One region of the Dissulfurimicrobium hydrothermale genome, then DNA from elsewhere that is predicted to be linked to it. Evidence: riboswitches for the same ligand, from Rfam matches in the RefSeq annotation. Region 1 holds a riboswitch; each other region holds the start of a gene.

Region 1 (3,278 bases):
TTGAGCGCACCGTCGTAATAGCTCAATATCTTGTCTTTAAAGTCCGTATGAAAGAATGTGAGACCACTCTTAAAAAGACCTTTTGAATACCCAAGCCCTGCGTCATATGTCGTGCTCTTCTCAGGTCTTAGACCCGGATTCCCGATATAATGCGTCCCCCAATCTGATACATAGTCTGTCGCCAGCTCGTCAGGCGCAGGCGCACGGAAGGCAGTGCCAATGCTTCCCTTGAGCTCGAAGCTATCTGTGACTTTATATACCAGCCCACCCCTTTCCGTCACATGGTCCAAGGTTTCCTCCCTTGGATTAAGGCCCTTTATACCTGCTGTTGAAAGTATCTTGTCCTCGAAATAGTCATAACGAAGCCCTGCACTCAGCAAAAGTTTTTTATTGAGCAGACTGAGCCTGCCTTCTGTAAATGCGCCATAGCTGTCATATCTTGAATTCGGGCTATAAGGCGCACCTATGTTTCTCGAACTATCAACCTCTATCCTGTCCCATTGGCCGCCTGTGACAAGCCTGAAGTCACCGCCAAGATCGAATGTCTTTTGAAGATTAGCCCCCTGCGTATATGTATCTATCGATGTGATATTTGAGTTGCCGGGGCCGAAATTCATGCCCCCATGCCATTCGCCCTTTTCGGTTACGTGATAATAGCCTGCGTCGATCGTTTTTGTCTTGTATTCCACATCAACGCCGTCCCTTTCCTTCCTGTCAAAATTATCAGGATCAGGGGCATATCTCGGCCCTGGAGAGCCTATGGCCCATCCCCTCCAGTGCTGAAGGCCCATGGATATGTGATGGCCGTCGAGAAACTTGTAACCCAGACGTAGCGACGCCGTCTCGTCGTTATAAGCCGTATTCCTAATCCTGCCGTAGTTCCTGGTATCATAGTCATCCTCTGACGAACGGCTGCCGGAGAAATAAAAATCAAAGGGCCCCTTCTTTCCGCTCAGCTCCGCCTCTGGTCTCCAGTAGTCGTATGAGCCGGCCTCGCCGCCAATGGAGCCGTGGACGCCCTCTTTTCTCCCTTCTTTTGTTATGACGTTGATGACACCACCCATTGCAGAAGAGCCGTAGAGGACAGATGCAGGGCCTTTTACTATCTCAATCCTTTCGATATCGTCAACAGGTATCTCTGCAAGATTTACCGTGCCTGCATAATGGCCATTGATAAGGACAAGCACCCTGCTTTTCAGCTCACTCATAAGATCTGTTGTCAGGCCTCTCAATTCAATTCTGCCTGTAAGTGCGCCTGGATATTTGTGGACATGGCCGATCCCAGCCTCTGCAATGAGGTCTCCGGCATCCCTGGCGGTAGAATTCTTTATGTCTTCCTGGGTGATTACCTGGACAGATGCAGGGACGTCTTTTTCAGGCTCCGCAATCTTTGTTGCAGTTACGACGACCTCGCCCAATGGCATGGCCGCTTCATCTGCAGACGCAGAAGCGGCAAAAAGGATAAGAACCAAGGAAAAAATAAGATTTATTGCTGAAAATAGCGTATTTTTCATCTCTTCCTCCCTCGAGAAGTCTGTTGTTGAGTTTTCATGGTCTGGATAGGTCTTCCGGCTTAAGGGCAACGTCAATTTCCTACTCGCCCGCCTTCCCATCATGGTGTTACCCAGGACAGTGGCTTTAAATCGGGCTTTCGTTCCCTTTTACGGCTGCGGGGCAGCGGGAGAATCACACTCCTCTTCCCTGGCATCCAAACTATAGTATTTTTAGAAATTCCTTATCGATTTAAAAAACATGCGGTAATCGCCTGCAATCACCCCCCTTCAAAACCGTATACAACTGGTCAAAAACCAAAAACTCCTACCTTTTTCATCTGTACCATCTCAACAAGGCAGTCGGCTCTCAGTCCTTCAATAGTATGATAATCAGCACCAAGCTGTGACGCTATCTGAAGGGCCAGATCGGTCTTGATGAACCCACTCTTGTCTTCTGTATCCACAACGATGTAATCTGTCAAGCTCAATTCACTGAGGAGTTGGGCCATCTTTCTGACCTCTTCACCTATCGGGGCCCCTGAAATACCCTGGTTGGCCCTACCGTCTGTTATGAGCACGCCGATAGCCCTCATTTCAGGCGATTTGACCGTTGCCCGTTTGATAAGTCTGTAGGCCTCCAAAAGCCCCGCCGCCAAAGGGGTCTTGCCGCCGACAGGGATTTCCCTCAGTCTCCTTGAGGCGTTTTCAACGCTTGATGTAGGCGGCAGTATGACCTCGGCCCTGTCTTTTCTAAAGACTATCATGGAGACCCTGTCTCTTTTCTGATAACAGTCCATGAGCAGGGACTGGACAGCCCCTTTGGTCTCCACCATCCTTCTCCTGGCGCCCATTGAGCCCGACCCGTCCACAACAAAGACTACGAGGTGACCCATCTTTTTCTCCCTCTGCTTGAATCTCAGGTCATCGTCGCGAATCAGGATCACCTCTGTCCTGCCCCTTGCCTTTTGATGAGGGGCCGCGGCCCGGAGCGTTGCATCGATGGCTATATCATCCTTCTTTCTCTGGACGCTCTTTACATACCTGCCGCTCTTGTCCCTTGACCCTGTCTTTGTCCTTCTGCCGGATACAGACCGGTTTACCCGGTCCTTTCTGAGTATTATCCTTTTTGTCTTAAACAGCCCGCCGGTCTCAAAGACCTCTTCTTTGGGGTTTGATTCCATCTGTTGGCGGCCGCCGTCATCCGGCCCGTCCATTCCGGCCTGATCGGGGCGGGACCCATCAGGCTCACGGTGTTTACCGCTCGATTGAGACCCATGCTGTTTCTCCTGCCCGTCAGACCCTGTCTGTTCCCCGTGTTCCTGACGCCCCTCCTGTTGTTCCGTCTGCTGCTCCATCTGCTGCTGTTGCTGTTGCTGGGATACCCTTTTCCTGTGCGCAAGCACAAGAGGGGCGACGGCGTCCACGTCATCCCTCGTCACTTCTTTGCGGCCGCAATAGGCGGCATGGGCCCGTGCGGCATACATGAGATATATGTCGCCCCTCGATCCGGGGATATTGTTTTCAATGCACAATTGCGCGATATAATCCCTTGTCTCAGCCGGGATGACCGTATCTTTCAGAACAGAACGACAGGAACGGATCTTATCCCTCAGGCATCGGTCCTCCCTGCTCAAAGACCGGCCAAAGACATCGGGCGCCGCCTTTTTAATAACCTCTATCCTCTGCGGCCCTTCTTTTAACCCTTCCCACAAGACCATCATACCGAAACGGTCGAGCAGATGGGGCGAAAGCACCCCTTCCTCCTGGTTCATGCTTGCAACCAGG
Region 2 (3,278 bases), 870 kb from region 1:
GTGTTGGCGCGGATGGGGTTCTCGCCAGGGAGCAGATGCTCACCGACCCGGAACAGGCAGCGGACTTTGTGAAAAAAACCAAAGTGGACGCCCTGGCCATCGCCATCGGTACCAGCCATGGGGCCTACAAGTTCTCGAGACCGCCTTCCGGCGATATCCTGGCCATTGACAGGATAAAGGAGATACATGCCAGGATACCGGATACCCACTTGGTCATGCACGGTTCTTCCAGCGTGCCCCAGGAGTGGCTGATGATCATCAACGAATATGGCGGGGATATTGGTGAGACCTACGGGGTACCGGTGGAAGAGATCCAGGAGGGCATCCGGCACGGGGTGCGCAAGGTCAATATCGACACAGACCTCCGCCTGGCGTCCACCGGTGCGGTCAGACGTCACCTGGCAGAAAATCCAAAGAATTTTGACCCAAGAAAATTCCTGCAGGCCGCCACCGAGGCCATGAAGGATATCTGCCGGCAGCGTTTCGAGGCCTTTGGCTCGGCAGGCCAGGCGGAAAAAATAAGACCGCTTGCCCTGGATGTCATGGCAGAGCGCTATGCCGCTGGCGCCCTAGACCCGGAGGTTGATTGAGATGCCGGTGCTCTCTCCTTCGCTCCTTTCGGCGGATTTCGGTTGCCTGGCCCGGGAGCTCGCCGCCCTTGAAGAGGCCGGTCTTTCCTGGGTGCACTGGGATGTGATGGATGGCATGTTTGTGCCCAATATCACCATTGGCCCGGCCGTGATTGCCAGTTGCCGGAAAGACAGCAACCTGTTTTTTGACGTGCATCTCATGGTCGAACGGCCCGGTCGGTTCATCGGGCAGTTCGTGGATGCCGGCGCCGACCTCATCTGCGTCCATGCCGAGGCGGAGACGCATCTTGAACGAACGGTCAGCGAGATAGCCAGGCTTGGGGCGCGGTCTGCCGTGGCCCTGAACCCGCACACGCCTCTAGCTATGGTGGAATACCTCCTGCCCCAGCTTTATATGGTGCTGGTCATGGGCGTCAATCCTGGTTTCGGCGGCCAGAAGTTCATCCCTTTCTGCCTTGAAAAGACCAGGCGGCTGAAGGAAATGATCATCGCCCAGGATGCGGCAACCCTGATAGAGATAGATGGCGGCGTGACCCTTGAAAATGCATCCTCTCTGTCTGCGGCCGGCGCCGACATCCTGGTTTCGGGCTCGGCATTTTTTGCCTTTCCTCCCTACCGGCAGCGTCATGAGGCCTTTATGGCCGCCGTGGCAAAACAATAGTAGAACGCGAAGGCGAATGAGCAGTGACGAGACAGTACATTATAATAAATACGTCGAGGAGCCGCGCAGCGAAGCCGACAAAGTTATAATTTGGAATTGGAATACACATGCGGGAAACGGAAGACGGTGAGAGTCCGTCGCAGACGCGCTGCTGTGATCGGGTCTGACAGCATGGCTGCATCCACTGGGAAAGCCCGGGAAGGATGGGGCCGAGCAAGAGGTGCTGTCACCAGGGGGCATGCCCTGGCCCGTAAGCCAGAAGACGCCCTGCCTGTGTTTGCCTGTTGAGGACCTCGCGCCTGGGTCCAGGAGGATAACTGATGATATGCCGCCACAGCCTTTTTTCAGGTCGATCATGGCCTGTGCTGCGTCTTGTTCTCTCCTGTTCCCTCCGCGATTTTCCTCTTCATGATCTAACAAAAAAGCATCGCCAGGCAGTTATGTTGATGTTTTAGTAGCACGTTTTTTAAAAATGTGTTAAAAAAGGAGGCAGTTATGCTGACACATAACCTGGGGTTTCCGAGAATAGGACGCAACAGGGAACTGAAATGGGCCCTTGAGGGGTTCTGGCAGGGCCGGATCTCGAAGAGACAGCTTCTGGATACCGCCAGAGAAATCCGGCTTGAGAACTGGCGAATACAGAAAGATGCAGGCATTGACCTGGTGCCGGTCGGAGATTTTTCCCTTTACGACCACATCCTGGACATGACAGCGACACTTGGTGCGGTTCCGGAACGGTTCGGATTTGAAGGCAACGAGGTTGATCTGGATACCTACTTCCGCATGGCCCGGGCAGAGGACGAATCTGGTCCTGCTGCCATGGAGATGACCAAGTGGTTTGACACCAACTACCACTACATTGTCCCTGAATTTTGGCCGGGGCAGGTCTTCCGTCTTTCGTCCTCCCGGCTGTTCCGGCAGGTGCAGGAGGCCCGCCAGTCAGGGGTGCAGCCAAAACCGGTACTCCCCGGACCCTTTACCTATATTTACCTTGGCAAGGGCATGGAACCGGGTTTTGACCGCTGGGAGCACCTGGACGAGATTGTCGGGGCATACTGCAAAGTTCTGGCAGGGCTTGGCAAGGAGTGCCAATATATCCAGATGGACGAGCCGATACTTGTCCTTGATCTTGACCGGAAGATGCTTGAACGGATGATCAACGCCTACGACCGCCTGGCAAAGGCGGCAGGTAACGCCAAGATCATGATCGCCACCTATTTCGGGGAGATCGCACATCCGGCTACAGCGATTAAGATCCCGGTCGCTGCCTTCCACCTTGATCTTGCCCAGTCCCCGGGCCAGCTCGGCGCGGTGTTGGAAAACCTGCCGGACCACACGGCCCTCTCCATGGGCGTGGTGAATGGCCGCAACATCTGGCGGGTGGACATGGACTGGGCCATCGACTTGGTGTGCCAGGCTGGCAAGGTCCTGGGCCAAGACAGGATCATGGTCGCCCCCTCCTGCTCGCTCCTGCATGTGCCGATGGATATTGCCGGAGAAAATGGTCTTGATCCTGAAATCAGAACCTGGTTGGCCTTTGCCAGGGAAAAATGTTTTGAGGTCGCGGCCATTGCTGATGCGGCTTCCGGCGGGCAGCCTGACGCTCTCATCGAAAACCGGAAAATCCTGGCGGCCCGCAGGGCATGCACGCGCAGGATGGATCCCGGTGTCAGGGACAGGCTGGCATCAATCTCCGAGCAGATGTTTACGCGTAGCTCCCCTTTCCCTGAGCGGAAAAAGGCGCAGTCCGCGCTTCTCGACCTGCCTATCCTGCCGACTACAACCATTGGTTCGTTCCCGCAGACAGGGGAAATCAGGGCCATACGCAAGAGATACCGCCAAGGTGAGGCAGACCGCGAAGAATATGTCCAAAGCATGAAAGAATACATTGAATTCGCCGTGCAGCAGCAGGAGAAGGCGGGGCTTGATGTACTGGTGCACGGCGAGCCAGAACGAAACGATATGGTGGAGTATTTCGCGACAAAGCTTGACGGGTTCTGTCTTACGGAAAATGGCTGGGTGCAGAG
Region 3 (3,278 bases), 390 kb from region 1:
ATGCCGGTGATTATGCGGCATCCTTCGGCTCGCGTCGCAATCTCTGACATACGCTCAGGACAACCGCCAGCATTAAGGGATATCCCGCTTGCGCAGGTTTCAATCTCTTCTGTGAATGAATTCCATACGCCACAGTCAGGGCATCGACCAAGCCATTTAAATGATCGATAGTTACAAGACTGACAAATATATATCCGCTTCATCTTCTCTTTACTCAAGATTCTTCCTCCTGCTCAGGAATCGGTATAATGACCTCTGCCAACGTACCGCCACCCTCTCCAGTAGGCCCTACAGGACCTCGATCTTTAATGGTTACTGAACCGCCAAGGGATTCTGTCAGACGCTTGACAATGGCAAGGCCGAGCCCGGTACCTCTAGCCTTTGTAGTAACAAACGGCTCGAACAGGTGCTGTCTTACTTCCCCCGGAAGACCTGGGCCGCTGTCCCAGACATCCATAACAAACCTTCCTTCACCATATCGCATGGCGACTCCGACCTCGCCGCCATGCTCATGCACAGCATCAACCGCGTTTTGAAGTAGATTTATCCCTATCTGTGTAAGCTTAGCCTTATCCAGGCGTATCTTTGCCTGCTTGCAGTCTAAAACAATGCTGATTCTGTCGGAAGGTACGACCAGACCCCTTACAAGCTCTTTACAGAATTTTTCAAGATCAAATTCTTCTTCATGCGGCATAGCAGGTCTGGCATAGGCCAGGAGATCGAATGTAAGACGCTCGAGTCTCTCCGATTCCCCGACGATAATACCCATATCCTCCTTTAAGACCGGCGATAGGTCGCCCTGTTCAAGATGATATTGGGCAAACCCCTTTATACTGCTCAATGGATTCCTGATTTCGTGCGCAAGAACCGCCGCCATCTCCCCCAGGGCCACAAGCCTCTCCTGCTCTCGAAGCCGCGCCCTGAATCTCTCTCCGCGCCGCCAGGCAAGGAAGAAAAAAATGGCAAGCACCCAAAGTATCACAAGCGAGAATCCTACCAGGATTATCTGAAAATTCGCCTTCCTTACGATCCCATTTGCAGGATATGGATGAATAGCCACCCTGAGACAAAATACCTTTTCTGTCTTTTCCTGATCCATATCCTTTTTCATGCCCCTTTTAAATCTAGATGAATGATATACGCGCAGAAACCTCTTGTGTAGCTGCAATGGGAAGTCCAAAATAAAGACCTCTTCGCCTGTAGCAAGGGTTGAAAAATGTATGAGCGGAGATTCATCTCTTATAACCTTCTCTATATATTCGTCTTTCTGTTCCCTACCAAGGAGTTTTGGATTTGAATGTAGGATGATCGTGCCTTCCTGATCATACAAACTTAAAAAGGCCAGATCTCTCCATCTCTCTGAGCGGATCAACTCTTCGAAGAACTCCTCTTTGAAGCCGAATCGGTCTAGCGTGATGCCAATGTTCACCGCTATGTCCACCGCCCGCTTCTCCATAAGGTTCCTTGCCCCATCGATGGATATCTTATATGTGCCTATGCCGCTTATTACGACGACAATCGAAAACAACATCAAGATACTAAATGCGACAATTTGATAGGGCACAGAAAAACCAGTCGGGCTGCGGCTTGTTTTTATCGTTTCTGGCATCTTTACCGGTTGTGCGGTTTATCTAATTTTTTATTTACTTTTTATTTACCATAACACAAAATCCATCAAAAGCGTGCGAAGTCTTCCTTGCAAATAAACGCTATCTTGACAAGCCCCTTTAAGGCAAATAATTTACATCCAAAATCTAAACCAGGTGTCGTAAGGCTTAATAGGGAATCCTGTGCAAATCAGGAACGGGCCCGCCGCTGTGATCGGGGACTAAGGCTGCAACTGCAACGAGTCACTGGGCAAGATAATAATCGCCTGGGAAGACTTGCAGCCGCTAGGAAGATCCGTTAGTCAGAAGACCTGCCTGTCTTAAGAAACCGCGCTCTTCGCGGCAAAAAGAGCAACGGCCGCCCATTTGGGCTGAAACGATAAATTTTAAGGATTTAAGCGGATAAAAAGGGCTGTCCCGAATCCAACTGCCTATCAACCAAGGCGTTTGATTCGGGATTTTTGTTTTATGTAAAAAATCTACTAGATCTTAAGGAGGTAAAAAATGATCAAAGAATCAGCATGGTTAATAATAACGCTTTTAATATCTTTGGGATTGCAATCCGTGAGCGTCTCTGCAAAAGAGACAAAAGGAGAAAACGCCGCTATCGTGCTTGCCGCCTTTGGAACCAGCTATCCTGAGGCACTTACCGGCATCATGAATATCAAAAAACGGGTCGAAGATGCCTGCCCCGGCGTACCGGTCAAGGTCGCATTTACATCAAACATGATCCGCAAGATATGGCACAAGAGGATACACGATAAGGACTTTAAGGCAGCAAACAAGTCGTTGCCGCCCGATATCTTCAGCGTCAAAGGCCCGTTGGCGACCATAGCCGACCTTCAAGACAAAGGCTATTCTAATATAATAGTTCAGTCGCTACACATATATAACGGCGAGGAGTACGACGACCTTGTCTCTTATGTCAAGGGGCTTGAGGCCATAAAAACCCTTAAAACCAAAAATATGCCGTTTGAAAGGCTGGCTATAGGCAGACCCGCACTTGGCGCAAACGGCGATGTCCATCCGTATATAGACGATATTAAGGAAGCGGCAAGGGCTGTAGCGGAAGATGTCCGAGAGGCCCAAAGAAAAAAGGCGGCCCTTGTCTATATGGGACATGGAAACAAATATTATTCGTCAGGAGCCTATGCAGAACTCCAAGACGTCATGCGCTCCATGTACCCGGATGCCAAGATCTTCATAGGTACAGTAGAAGGCTTTCCATCTTTTGATCAAGTCATGGACAAACTTAAGGCTGAAAAGATAAGAAAGGTGCTGCTCAAACCATTCATGGAAGTGGCTGGTGACCATGCACGAAATGATATGGCAGGCGACGCTAATACTTCGTGGAAACGGCGGCTTGAGTCAGCTGGAATAAAGGTGGTCGCAGACATCCACGGTCTTAGTGAAAACGATGCATTTGCAGACATCTTTGTAAGACATATAAAAGATGCCGCTAAAGACAGTGGTATAGAGATATGCGGAGAGAAGTGAATAATGTCTCTATGAAGACGTTCCTCATCGCCGGCACCCAAAGCGGAGTAGGTAAAACCACCGTGGCACTTGGCATCATGGCGGCCCTTAAGTCAAAGGGTCTCGATGTCCAACCCTTTAAATGCGGGCCCGACTTCATAGACCCCACCCTGCACCACATGGTGACAGGAAGGA

What was found. A riboswitch is a leader RNA that binds a small molecule or an ion and turns the genes downstream of it on or off. The one in region 1 is predicted to bind cobalamin.
Region 2: linked by a shared signal. The riboswitch ahead of metE (5-methyltetrahydropteroyltriglutamate--homocysteine S-methyltransferase) and the one ahead of LGS26_RS07910 (TonB-dependent receptor plug domain-containing protein) in region 1 are both predicted to bind cobalamin.
Region 3: linked by a shared signal. The riboswitch ahead of LGS26_RS06100 (sirohydrochlorin cobaltochelatase) and the one ahead of LGS26_RS07910 (TonB-dependent receptor plug domain-containing protein) in region 1 are both predicted to bind cobalamin.

Annotation. Positions count from the first base shown of each region.
Region 1 covers NZ_CP085041.1:1,651,588-1,654,865, forward strand. Annotated here, with positions in the region: gene LGS26_RS07910 (TonB-dependent receptor plug domain-containing protein) at 1-1,514, opposite strand, end outside; cobalamin riboswitch at 1,542-1,727, opposite strand; gene LGS26_RS07915 (VWA domain-containing protein) at 1,802-3,278, opposite strand, start outside.
Region 2 covers NZ_CP085041.1:496,269-499,546, forward strand. Annotated here, with positions in the region: gene fba (class II fructose-bisphosphate aldolase) at 1-590, shown strand, start outside; gene rpe (ribulose-phosphate 3-epimerase) at 592-1,251, shown strand; cobalamin riboswitch at 1,370-1,515, shown strand; partial or broken gene metE (5-methyltetrahydropteroyltriglutamate--homocysteine S-methyltransferase) at 1,747-3,278, shown strand, end outside.
Region 3 covers NZ_CP085041.1:1,262,963-1,266,240, reverse strand. Annotated here, with positions in the region: gene radA (DNA repair protein RadA) at 1-218, opposite strand, end outside; gene LGS26_RS06105 (sensor histidine kinase) at 215-1,609, opposite strand; cobalamin riboswitch at 1,745-1,940, shown strand; gene LGS26_RS06100 (sirohydrochlorin cobaltochelatase) at 2,112-3,104, shown strand; gene LGS26_RS06095 (cobyrinate a,c-diamide synthase) at 3,116-3,278, shown strand, end outside.